DNA from 4 places in the Bacillus sp. PK6-16 genome. Region 2 is predicted to be linked to each of the others. Evidence: riboswitches for the same ligand, from Rfam matches in the RefSeq annotation. Region 2 holds a riboswitch; each other region holds the start of a gene.
What was found. Region 2 has a riboswitch for lysine ahead of M1D66_RS12160 (amino acid permease). Riboswitches for the same ligand answer to the same signal wherever they lie in the genome.
Positions count from the first base shown of each region.

Region 1: another riboswitch for lysine. It lies ahead of M1D66_RS18100 (aspartate kinase); the one in region 2 lies ahead of M1D66_RS12160 (amino acid permease).
Region 3: another riboswitch for lysine. It lies ahead of M1D66_RS22780 (amino acid permease); the one in region 2 lies ahead of M1D66_RS12160 (amino acid permease).
Region 4: another riboswitch for lysine. It lies ahead of lysA (diaminopimelate decarboxylase); the one in region 2 lies ahead of M1D66_RS12160 (amino acid permease).

Region 1 is NZ_CP096511.1:3,554,156-3,557,374, forward strand. It holds gene M1D66_RS18090 (DUF4166 domain-containing protein) at 1-240, opposite strand, end outside; gene M1D66_RS18095 (DoxX-like family protein) at 245-1,153, opposite strand; lysine riboswitch at 1,346-1,532, shown strand; gene M1D66_RS18100 (aspartate kinase) at 1,735-2,964, shown strand; gene M1D66_RS18105 (VOC family protein) at 3,193-3,219, shown strand, end outside.
Region 2 is NZ_CP096511.1:2,377,099-2,380,317, reverse strand. It holds gene M1D66_RS12170 (sulfite exporter TauE/SafE family protein) at 1-312, shown strand, start outside; gene M1D66_RS12165 (GNAT family N-acetyltransferase) at 349-798, opposite strand; lysine riboswitch at 1,119-1,311, shown strand; gene M1D66_RS12160 (amino acid permease) at 1,424-2,890, shown strand; gene M1D66_RS12155 (iron-sulfur cluster biosynthesis family protein) at 3,004-3,219, shown strand, end outside.
Region 3 is NZ_CP096511.1:4,438,399-4,441,617, reverse strand. It holds gene M1D66_RS22785 (ABC transporter permease) at 1-446, opposite strand, end outside; gene M1D66_RS22780 (amino acid permease) at 507-1,931, opposite strand; lysine riboswitch at 2,079-2,260, opposite strand; gene racE (glutamate racemase) at 2,462-3,219, shown strand, end outside.
Region 4 is NZ_CP096511.1:3,873,135-3,876,353, forward strand. It holds gene lysA (diaminopimelate decarboxylase) at 58-1,374, opposite strand; lysine riboswitch at 1,555-1,736, opposite strand; gene M1D66_RS19795 (DUF3888 domain-containing protein) at 1,826-2,221, opposite strand; gene M1D66_RS19800 (LTA synthase family protein) at 2,477-3,219, shown strand, end outside.

The DNA.
Region 1 (3,219 bases), 1.2 Mb from region 2:
ATCTCGCTCAGCTATGTTTTGTATCGTAAATGGAATTTCCTCTCCTCGTTCCGAGAAAAACATTCGAAACTTCGATGTAATGTTCAATATAAATTTCACGAAAAAAGAGCCACCGTAAATTTCATCCATCTTTCCTTCCCCTGTAAAACTATTCTCTTCTGTAATCGCATAACGCTTCTGCAATTCAGGATGAAGATTTTTATAGGTATCCCCTAATAATCGTTCATACATATTAGCCATACACTTATCCCTTTCTCGCCCTCTTGCAATTTTTCGCGCTTGGTAAATCGAAACTATTTATATAACCGACAATTGATAACCCCATTAGAAGAACATTTAATGTAATCGGATTAAACGCCCCTGTAAAGCTTGCAATATTCGTAAATCCTGCTGCTAACGTTAAAACTAGTAATACAATAATATGCAGTATAAATAATTTTCGTTTTATTATTGGCCACAGCCATACGACACCGAAAATTATTTCTAACATCCCAATTATTTTAAGTATACATATACTACTTTCATTTGAACCGATTAATACAGAAAGCATCTTTACTTCTTCTAAATGAGTAAACAGTAGTTTTGGCACTATCCCTTGATATATCCATACAAAAGCAAATAAAAAACATACGAGCCAATACGTCATTGTTCTTCTAATTAGTAACCTAGGATGAAGCCCCTTTTCTAACCATAATTTTAAAGCATCAAAACTCCAAGCAGTCGCCCAACCTAATAACGGCCGAAATATATAGCAATCTATTACATTCCCTACACGACCAAATCTTGTATCATAATCATATTGTGTCTCAAAATGGATGTATTCTTTATTTGGCGTATACTTCCAATAACCACGTCCTATTTGAATAAGAGATAATGTATTATCCGTCCAAAATTTTAAAGAAGAAATTCTTTCACCAGTTTCTTTTCTTATTTCACCTATTGATTCCCCTTCTCCAGCTATTTCAAGCCCAAATCCAATCTTTGTTTTATACAAAAACTTCTGTGGTTCTCCTTCTTTTTTCTCTAAATACGAAATTTCAGTAAAGCGAGCATCCCACTCTGTATGTATATGTGGTTCTTGCGTATATTCCCATAATTTTTCCATCGTCGTGTTCATTTTTGTCGCAACATAAATAGGCTGTTTCCTTTTCATTCTCCCCACCTCCTATGCACTATAAGTTTAATGTACATGCAATGAATTTATTTTGCTACATTTTTCACAAACTTCCCCAAAAAAAGAAAGAATTTTTAAAATATATATAAAACACTTGATTCCCCGAAAAATTTAAATTATTATAAAACAAATGTTACCAACAACTTCATAAATCAAACACTCTCGCCTAAAACGTGAGATAGAGGTTGCGATACTTATGAGTATTCTAATGGAGACACAGAGATGTCTATGAAGTTAGATAAAAGGAAGTATTGCCGAAATTGATAAATTTCTCTGCATTTATCAATTGGGGCTGTTTTCGAATAGAAACAGAACTGTCATATGTACAAACGTGTACGTATGAAGAGCTATCTACAAAAAAGAGATATCATTTTTTATGATATTCCTTTTTTGGCGGTTTTTTTATTAGCTCCGTTTTCTGTTTCCCTTTTCCTGTAACAGCACCATCCTCACTTATTTGAGATGGTGTTTTTTGTTTGTCTTTCTGGTAACTACAGGAGTATTGGGATTTATATATTTCCTAATCTATTCTTAAAAATAGACGAAAGAAGGAATCTGTAATGGAAACAATTGTTCAAAAATTCGGTGGCACTTCTGTCGGAAGCGTCGAACGCATTCAACATGTAGCAAATTTAATTATTGAAGAATATGAACGAGGTCATAGCATTGTCTCTGTCGTTTCAGCAATGGGAAAAAGCACAGATGAACTTGTCGCACTCGCTAACGCTATCACAGAAAATCCAAGTAAACGTGAAATGGATATGCTTCTATCTACAGGAGAACAAGTAACTATTTCATTATTAACAATGGCACTGCAAGCAAAAGGCTATCATGCAATTTCATTAACAGGGTGGCAAGCAGGTATTACGACAGAATCTGTACATAGTAGCGCACGGATTACTGACATTCATACAGATCGTATTCAATCTTATCTTGCTGAAGGTACGATTGTTATCGTAGCTGGTTTCCAAGGTATAAGTGTAGAAAATGAAATTACAACGCTTGGCCGTGGTGGCTCTGATACGACCGCTGTCGCACTAGCCGCTGCACTTAAAGCAAAAAAATGTGATATTTATACGGATGTTACAGGCGTATATACGACGGACCCACGAGTTGTAAAAGATGCTTACAAATTAGACGAAATTTCTTATGACGAAATGTTAGAGCTTGCTAATCTCGGTGCTGGCGTATTACACCCACGCGCCGTTGAGTTTGCTAAAAATCATAACGTAGTTTTAGAAGTTCGCTCAAGTATGGAACAAGAAAACGGAACAATTGTAAAAGGAGAATGTAACATGGAACAACAATCAATCGTTAAAGGTATTGCATTTGAGGATAATATTACACGTGTCACAATTAAAGGACTAGAACAAGGCTCGCTTTCAACAGTTTTCTCTACATTAGCATCAGCACACATTAATGTAGATATCATCATTCAAAGTATTACAAATGAAGGAACTGTACATCTCTCCTTCTCCATTCACTCGAATGATTTAAGAGAAACTTTAAAAGTTTTGGAACAAAATCAAGAAACTCTTCACTATGAATCTGTAGAACATGAAAACCACTTAGCAAAAGTATCAATCGTAGGATCTGGCATGGTATCTAACCCAGGTGTCGCTGCAAATATGTTCACTACTTTAAAAGAAGAAGATATTCATATTAAAATGGTAAGTACATCAGAAATTAAAGTGTCTGTCGTTATTGACCGCCTTCATTTAGTAACAGGCGTTGAGGCGCTGCATCAATCATTTATGGCGAAAATTGAGCCTTTCGTGCAAATGAGCTAATTTGATATGTTTAGTAACGCTTATAAAAAAATCATATTAATCTACTTCCTTCCTATTAAATAAAAAGCTATTCGTTAACAAGATGCTATATGACATATTAAAAGCACCTTGTCACATTTTCCTATACTGTGACAAGGTGCTTTTGACTGAAAGGAATTTGTAACTACTTAGTAGTATAATTATGAGGATGATTAAATAATGAACTTTTATACATAAGGAGATAAGACTATGGCAAAAAACAAATTACTACGAATG
Region 2 (3,219 bases):
GAACAAGTAAGCTGGGTTTGGGTATTTTCTCTCATGCTCGGTGGTATCGTAGCGGCACCAATCGCGGCATGGCTAGTTCGCATCGTTCCTTCTCATTTACTTGGCGTATTAGTTGGTGGTCTTATTATCTTTACAAACATTCGTACACTGCTTACTACATTTAAAGTGGATCCAACTATTATTTCACTTTCTTACGTTGCAGTTGGTCTTGTCGTTATTATTTCTATTTTCATTGCTGTTCGTAATCATTCCAATCGTCCTAATACGTCAACGGCTGAGTATCCGAATGATCAGAAGCAAATGCTACCATAACTATAAAAAATACCGCTCAATTTAGAGCGGTATTTTTTATTTTTCTATTTTCCAATTAATCATCATTTCTGTAGCATTTACTCTCTTCATATGTAACTTTTCTAAAACACGCATCGAACTATAATTATCTAGAAGTGTCTCTGCAATTATTGTTTCTACCTCACCTGTTTTGAAAGCCCAATCGATTAGTTCTTTTACAGCTTCTGTTGCATAGCCCTGATTCCAATATTTCTCAATGAATCCATAGCCAATTTCTACTGTTTGATCCTCGTTTGGTTTCCCTTTAAACCCAATATCACCTAAAACGCTATCATCTTCTTTTCGAAGAACATACCACGCCCCCCATGGTAATAAAGTTGCATCTTGTTTTACATTCTTTACATGCCCTACAATATGCGGGCCGCTATTGTATCCTTGCTCGTTAGCGACTTGAATCCTCTCTTCTGTACACGGCACTATATAGAGCCTTTCTGTTTCTAATTTCATTTTGATTTCCCCTTTTTGCTTAAACGTTACTCTAATTATAACAAATAATATGACTTTATTATGAATGTCGAATTATATTTTCTGAATTTTCTTTTAATTTAGAGGGTTTTTCAATATTTTTTGCGAAACATTTGTATAACAATTTTTTCTTTGCTTATTGCTACATAATAGTAGGTTCGGGTGGAGTTTTGCAAGCGTTTCCTATACAATAACCGATATTTTTTGACTTTTCCTAACAAAATATCTTGCAATATATTCAGAAAGTCATTACAATTGCCATATATTAAAAATCTTAGCAATATATCAAATCCTCATCAATCCGATGAGGTAGAGGTTGCGACTTTTAAGAGTACGACGGACGAGACACAGAGAATGTCACCGACTCCGTTTGAAAGGAAAAGTTGCCGAAGTTTATATTTCTTCTCTGGAAATATGAGCTGGGGCTGTCTCCGAAAGGAACAGAACTGTCACGTTTACAAAATTACCGTGTAAACGTGGGGTGCTATCTTAACGGAAGGGTATGATGGGGTGGTTATTTGTGAAACGTTCCGCCAAATTCCTTTGGCGGTTTTTTGTATTTTTCTCCCCCGCTCCTTCCTAACCTACAAGAAAAGGAGTGTTGAACATGAATAGCGCAACAAATCAATCTACCTCTAAAACGCAAACTACACAAGGACAAGGTGAATTAAAACGCGGATTAAAATCTCGTCACCTTACGATGATTTCTCTCGGCGGTACAATTGGTACCGGACTATTTCTTGCCAGCGGTGGTGTCATCCATTCAGCTGGACCTGGTGGTGCATTAATTGCATACGCCGCAATTGGAATTATGGTTTACTTTTTAATGACAAGCTTAGCTGAACTCGCAGCTTACATGCCTGTTACTGGATCTTTTAGTACGTACGCAACAAAATTTGTTGATCCATCACTTGGCTTTGCACTTGGATGGAACTATTGGTATAACTGGGCAATTACGATTGCTGCTGAACTAGCTGCTGTAACATTAATTATGAAATTTTGGTTCCCAGATACCCCTTCTCTTATTTGGAGCGGATTATGTTTAGCTATTATTTTCCTTTTAAACTACTTATCTGTTAAAGGGTTTGGTGAATCTGAATATTGGTTCGCACTTATTAAAGTAGTTACGATTATTATCTTTTTAATTGTTGGTTTCATGATGATTTTTGGAATTATGGGCGGCGAAACGGTTGGCTTCAAAAACTTCACTGTTGCAGATGCACCATTTAACGGCGGTATCATGGCAATTATCGGTGTGTTTATGGCAGCTGGTTTCTCATTCCAAGGTACTGAACTATTAGGAGTAGCTGCTGGTGAAACATCTGATCCAGAACGTAATATCCCAAAAGCAATTCGTTCAATCTTTTGGCGTATTCTTTTATTCTATATCCTTGCGATTCTCGTTATCGGTTTATTAATTCCTTATACAACTGAAAGTCTTGCTGCAAGTGATGTAACAGTAAGTCCATTTACACTTATTTTCGAAAAAGCGGGCGTTGCCTTTGCTGCTTCTGTTATGAACGCTGTTATTTTAACGGCAGTACTATCTGCTGGTAACTCTGGTATGTATGCATCAACTCGTATGCTTTGGGATTTAGCTCGCCAAGGGAAGGCACCAAAGTTTCTTGGTAAATTAGATAGCCGCGGTGTACCTGTTAACGCATTAATCGTAACATCGATTGTCGGTAGTATTGCTTTCATTGCTTCTTTATTCGGTGACGGTGTTGTATACATTTGGTTATTAAATGCATCAGGAATGTCTGGCTTTATCGCTTGGGTCGGCATTGCAATTAGTCATTACCGTTTCCGTAAAGCGTATATCGCACAAGGAAAAGATTTAAATGACTTACCATATAGAGCAAAATGGTTCCCCTTCGGTCCAATCTTTGCATTTACACTTTGTATCATCGTAATTTTAGGACAAAACTACGGGGCATTTATGGGTGAGTCAATCGACTGGAACGGTGTACTCGTTTCTTACATCGGTTTACCACTCTTCTTAGTACTATGGTTAGGTTATAAATTTACGAAAAAAACAAAAGTGATTCCACTTGATAAATGTGAACTAAAATAAAGTGAAACGAGCAAACAAATTTGTTTGCTCGTTTTTTGTTGCAAACCTCTTTACTTCCCTATTGCTCCTGTTTTTGCAATAATAAAGGAAATATAAATAAAGGTTGGGATACAATGAACATTCGCATTACTGATGAAGCAAAAGCAGCTATACATAGATTAGAACTTGAAGATAAAAAGATCGTTCGCATTAGAGGAACAATGACGAACTCTTGTAGTATTTTCGTTGATGTCGATTTAATTTGGGATACATATAACGCAGATGATGTTGTATATGAAGATGCAGAGCTTATCGTACAAATGGATTCATTCACGAAAGACTACACTGGT
Region 3 (3,219 bases), 2.1 Mb from region 2:
ATGTTCCAGGCTTTCGTAATCATTAACACGATAAAGATTGTACATAAAAAAGGTACAGTTAATTGCAATGATTGCATAGCAAGTGGAACGAGAATAAGGAACGTAAATAACAATGGGAAAAGCTGAATGATGTAATTGTATAGAAGAGATTTTTTGAAATAAGATGTTAATTTCTCTTCTAGTGCTAGTAAATAGACAGCATCAGGTTTTTGAATAAATGTACGGATAGGGCATCTCGTTATAATGAATGTAAGTACAATCGTTATAATTATTAAAGATATTCCTTTAGAAGGAGATGCTTTTAGAAACTGAGCATAATAATATGCACCAACGCATGAAATAAAGATAAAGCTATATAGTAAACCGTTAATCATACGTGCAAAGTATGTAATGATATTTTGAATATGTTGTTGGAAGCGACTGCTCCATAGCGATTCGATTGACATGTTTTTCACCTCTTTGTTCTATTATATATGTTTTACAAAAGAAAAAACGAGCAAATTGCGTTATGCAACTTGCCCGTTTTTCTTTTCGTTATTTTTTTTCTGATCACGATTCATTAATGGATAGAAAGCAAATCCGATTACGAATAAACCAATTCCGAGAAGGAACGTTTTTATATCGGATGCGCCCGTTTTAATAACCCATAGTGCGTAGCAAAGTGCGATAACTGCGACTATGCCATCTGTAATTCTTGCCCGCATTTCATTTTTATATGTTTCACCAGTTGCGACTAGTTTTAACTGGAAGATTGGTGAAACGAGATATGGAATGAGGTAGGCCAGTGTTGATACGGTAATAACGAATGTATAAGCTTCCGCAATGGTTCCTGATAATGTTGAGAATAGGAATACTTGCGACATAATGTTTGTTAATCGTAATGAGTAAATTGGACTTCCTTTTTTATTTGTTTTTGTGAAGAAGGAAGGGAAGAAACCTTCTTTTGCTGCTTGATAAGGTACTTCTGAGCTTAATAAAATCCAGCCTAAGATAGAACCGAACAGGGAAGTAAGAGCAAGTAATGCCATCAGTTTCCCGCCGCCGTGACCCATTGCAGCGTTTAGTGCATCTGCTAATGGACGTTCAGAAGCTTGTAATTTATCAACGTGAAGTACACCCATTGTTAAAATTGTGATTCCTAAGTAGATGGCAACTGTAATAAGTAATCCCGCAACTGTTGCGCGTTTTACCGTTTTTGGAGAAACAGCACGGTTTGATAAAAGAACGGCTGATTCAATTCCGATAAACGCCCAAAGTGTTGTAAGAGCAGCTAAATTCACTTGTGAAAGAAGACCGTGTGATGCCCCTGATTTATCAATCATCGGTGTGTACCATTGTCCAAATTTAGAAGCTTCGAATGCAAATAACGTAACGACGATGAATAAAAGGAATCCAGTTACTTTCGTTGTTGTTGCTAAGAAGTTTAGTTTTCCAGCTCCGCTTACACCGTTTGTTAATATAATATGAGTTCCCCAAAGTAAGATGGAACAAATCGTAAATGTAATTAGTTTTCCGACTTCTACGTTAAACGAACCGATTGAAAATAGTAGTCGCGTATCTTTCATAATTGGGAAGAAGAGTGATAAATATCCCGCAAATGATGTAATGATGGCAACGTTACTTGCCCAGTTTGCAACCCAATATCCCCATACCATACTGAAGCCAGCCATTTTTTTCTTTTTTGGTGTTGAGAATAAAGCATATGCATGACTTTGTGGCCCTGTCGTTAAATCAGGACGACGAATTGCTAAATTACCGAAAACAAGAGCTAGCATTAAAACACCAAACCCTGTAGTTAACCAAGCTAAAGTGACACCGAGTGGGCTTGCTGTTTGTGCCAACGTACTTGGCACCATGAAAATACCAGCGCCAACCATGTTACCGACAACGAAAGCTGTTAGTACCCAAAAGCCCCATTTTTTTTGTTGCATAGAAAATACCTCCAAAGTTAGTATAACCAAGTCAAGCGAGGAGATATGTATGTCTTCCTGAGTCAGGAAGAGAAGTCCCAAACAAAACAAAAAAAGCACGTAATTTGCCGCTACATGCTTTCTATCTTATAAGAAACCCACGACATACCTCTCGATAGCTCTCCACAAACGAAACGTTTGTGACAGTTCTGCACTTATTAAATGCAGACCCAGCAAGCGTGCATGGTGGACACGACTTACTTCGGCAACCATTCCTTTCTCATTCCTTCATCAATGCCACTACATCTCCTGAAATGATACTCTTAATGATTGCAACCTCTACCTCACCGAGATACGAATGAGGATTTAAATATTAAATTAACGTCTTTAAGAGTAACAAATGTATTTTTATACGTCAATGGATATAGTAATAATCAGATTATAGAGAAGAGTTTGTGATTAAAAGTAAGAGGGATTGTTATGTGATATTTGAATTTTCGTAATATAATACATGTTATTAGCGCTAGATGATTGAAAAGGGGATGAAGTAAATGTCTGTATGTCATAAACATTCAGTAATAGGTGTGCTAGATTCGGGAGTTGGAGGATTAACAGTTGCGAGCGAAATTATAAGACAATTGCCTAAAGAAAGCATTTATTATATTGGTGATAATAAGCGTTGCCCGTATGGGCCAAGAAGTGTAGAGGAGGTGCAATCTTTCGTATTTGAAATGGTTGAGTTCCTCAAACAGTTTCCATTAAAAGCGCTAGTCGTAGCATGTAATACTGCTGCAGCTGCTGCATTGACTGCGCTGCAAGAAGCACTTTCCATTCCAGTTATTGGCGTTATACATCCAGGAGCAAGAGCGGCAATTAAAGTGACAAAGAAAGGAGGAATCGGGGTAATTGGAACTGTAGGTACAATAAAATCTAATATGTATGAAAAAGCATTACACGAGCTGGATACATATTTGGAAGTGCATAGCTATGCTTGCCCGACTTTAGCCACAGTTGTAGAAAATCAATTAGAAGATACAGCATATGTCACGCAGCAAGTGAAACAAGCTTTACTTCCATTAACGAAAGAAGATATAGATACGTTAATTCTTGGGTGTACGCATTATCCACTTTTAGAGTCTTATATAAAAAAGGAACTAGGAGAAGACATAAAGATTATTAGTTCGGCAGAAGAAACAGCGATAGAGCTAAGTACCATTTTACAGCACAAAGGAATTTTGTCTGACAATCTGAATCCGAAGCATCGTTTTTTTACGACGGGATCTGTTTTATCATTTGAACATATTGCTGA
Region 4 (3,219 bases), 1.5 Mb from region 2:
TTAATTATTTTATTTTATAAAAAAGGAATTGCCCATTCGAACAACTCCTTTTCCTATTTAGACAAGCTCTTTAATACGTATGCGATCGTTCCCAATAATATTTTCATATGTTTCGCGTTCCACAACTACTTGCGATGTTCCGCCTTTTGCAAAGACAACGGCTGGTCTTCGAATCCGATTGTAATTATTCGCCATCGAGTACCCGTATGCTCCTGTACAGGAAACTGCTAGTAAATCAGAAGCAGCGACTTTCGGTAAATGAATATCCCAAATCAACATGTCTCCACTCTCACAGCATTTCCCAGCAATCGAAACGAGTTCCTCATTCTCATCATTCCCTCGATTCGCTAACATCGCTTCATAACGCGCACTATATAAAGCAGGTCTTAAATTATCTGTCATTCCACCATCGACTGATACATATTTCCGAATACCAGGAATATCTTTCACAGATCCAACTGTATAAATTGTTGTCCCAGCATCACCTACAATGCTACGGCCTGGCTCAATCCATATTTCTGGCAATGGATATTCACATACAGTAAATTGTTCTCTCACTGCACTTGTTACAGCTCGCACATATGCCTCAAGAGTTAATGGTGTATCTGACTCCGTGTAACGTATTCCAAATCCCCCGCCTACATTTAACACTTTTACTACATAGTTTGTTTGCTCTCTCACTTCTTCTAAAAATTGGCGAAGAACTTCAATTGCTCGAACAAAACCAGCTGTTTCAAATATTTGCGACCCAATATGTGAATGGATCCCTAGCACATTATAATTTGATTTTTGTAAAGCAAATCCAATTGCCTGCATCGCTTGACCGTTTGAAACACCAAATCCAAATTTCGAATCATCTTGACCTGTTGTAATATATTCATGTGTGTGCGCCTCTACTCCAGGCGTTACACGAATTAATATGTTCACAAATTTCCCATGTTGCATCGCTAAATCGTGTAAAACTTCTAATTCAAAGAAATTATCTACAACAAAACAACCGATATTCGCCTGAAGAGCCATCACTATTTCTTCTTCTGTTTTATTATTTCCATGAAAATGAATACGTGATGCCGGAAATCCTGCTTGGAGCGCAGTATATAATTCTCCCCCAGAAACAACGTCTAATGACATACTCTCTTCACGAGCTACTCGGCACATCTCCATGCACAAGAACGCCTTGCTTGCATATGCTACTTGATAAGAGAAACCACTTTCTTTAAAAGCACGATGAAATGCTCGGCATTTTCCTCGAATAGACTCTTCATCGTATACATAAAGTGGTGTTCCGTATTGCTTTGCTAGCTGCGTCGTATCGCACCCTCCAATTTCTAAGTGTCCTTGCCCATTAATTCGGCTTGTGCCGTGTAAATACATTTAAATTCCTCCCTTATTTCCTCTAAAACTCATAACCCCAATCTTCTATTCATTGCAGCACGCTTTTAGATAGACAAAAAACGCGCGGAACAATGTTCACACGCGTTTCTTATTAGGAAAAATATATATTGAAAAAATAAACGAGTTGTTATCTCCTCAAAATAAGAAACCGCATCAACATCTCCAAATAGCTCTCCATAAAATAAATCTTATGACAGTACTACATTTATTCAATGCAGTCCCAATATATGAATAAGATGGTTATTCTTATATTTCGGCAATAGTCCCTTTCAACCTATGATCACAGATTCCATTAAATCTCCCATAGCTTACTCTTTCCTATCGCGGCCTCTACCTTTGAGAGTAGATGAGGTAAGTCTATTTAATTTTCAAACATCTAATTGTTGCTATTAACAATACCAAAGGACCATTTTATTTGTCAAACAATTTTTTATATTGTTTTTTTACAGTTTAGTTTCGTATCATTTGGTAAGCGCTTTACTGAAATCTTTGTCACTTCCCATTCGCCTTCTTCGTTATTAAATGTAATCGTTACCTTCTCAAATGGTGGAGCAATTTTCCCAGCAACACGTTCATACTTTGTCACTTCAATACTTGCTTGAAATAAATATGTACCGCTATACACTTTTTTTAAACTAATAATTTTAGGACATTGATAAGGTTTCAAACTTCCATATTGTTTTTCAATTGCTTTATTTATTTTTGGAAATAAAACAGAATAAAGTGCATCTTCCATAAGAGGTGCATCATATTGGGCTACCGACACACTCGGTGAAGTAAAAAGTATAACACTACTGCATGCTATAAAATATAATAATTTTCGCATTATAACCTCCGTATTATCACGCGATTCTTTCTGCGTACGATAATTATCATACATAGAAATTCTGTTTTATTGTCTCCCACCACTCTTTTTCTACTCGATTATTATAAAAAAGCCCACAACCTTCTTTTATTTTCGTATAATGATACTCATAGTATAATAATCATAATAACAAAGGACTGTTCGTATATATAAAATGAGTCGTTAAGCAAACTGACTCACAAGAACTGTCATGCTTTTTTAGGAGAGGAGTATATTATGCTACAACATCTGTTTCCAAAACTGCGATTTGCACTCGTTGCAGTCGTTTTACTATGGATTAAAACATATATTGTGTACAAGCTAGCATTTGATATTAAAATTGATAATTTCTTTGAAGAATTCATGCTTTTTATCAATCCACTAGCTGCGTTACTTTTATTTTTCGGCTTAGCTTTACTTGCATCTAAGCACCGAAACCGAATTATAATTGGAATCAGTTTTATACTGTCATTTATTTTATTTGGAAACGCAATGTTTTATGGGTTCTATAACGATTTCGTTACTTTCCCGGTTTTATTCCAAACAAACAATATGGCTGATTTAGGGACAAGTATAAAAGAACTCTTTACGTACAAAACATTACTTTTATTTGCAGATGCAATTATTTTAATGTTTATTTCACGTAAATTCCCATCATTTGGCGACAAAACACCACTTTCCCGCTCAGAGAAGCGAACTTTCTTTAGCGGTGTAACAGCTTTATTAGCACTACAAATTGTTGTATCAGTTATTTATAAACCACAAATGTTCTCGCGCTCATTTGACCGTCAAACTGTCGTGAAGAATTTAGGTTTATACACATACCATCTATTTGACATTACGCTTCAATCCAAGTCTTCAGCTGAGCGTGTATTTGCAAGTGGGGATGGGTTTTCTGAAATTAAAAACTATACAGACTCAAAAGACAAACAAGTTGATAAAAACTTATTTGGAGCTGCAAAAGGTAAAAATGTAATTTT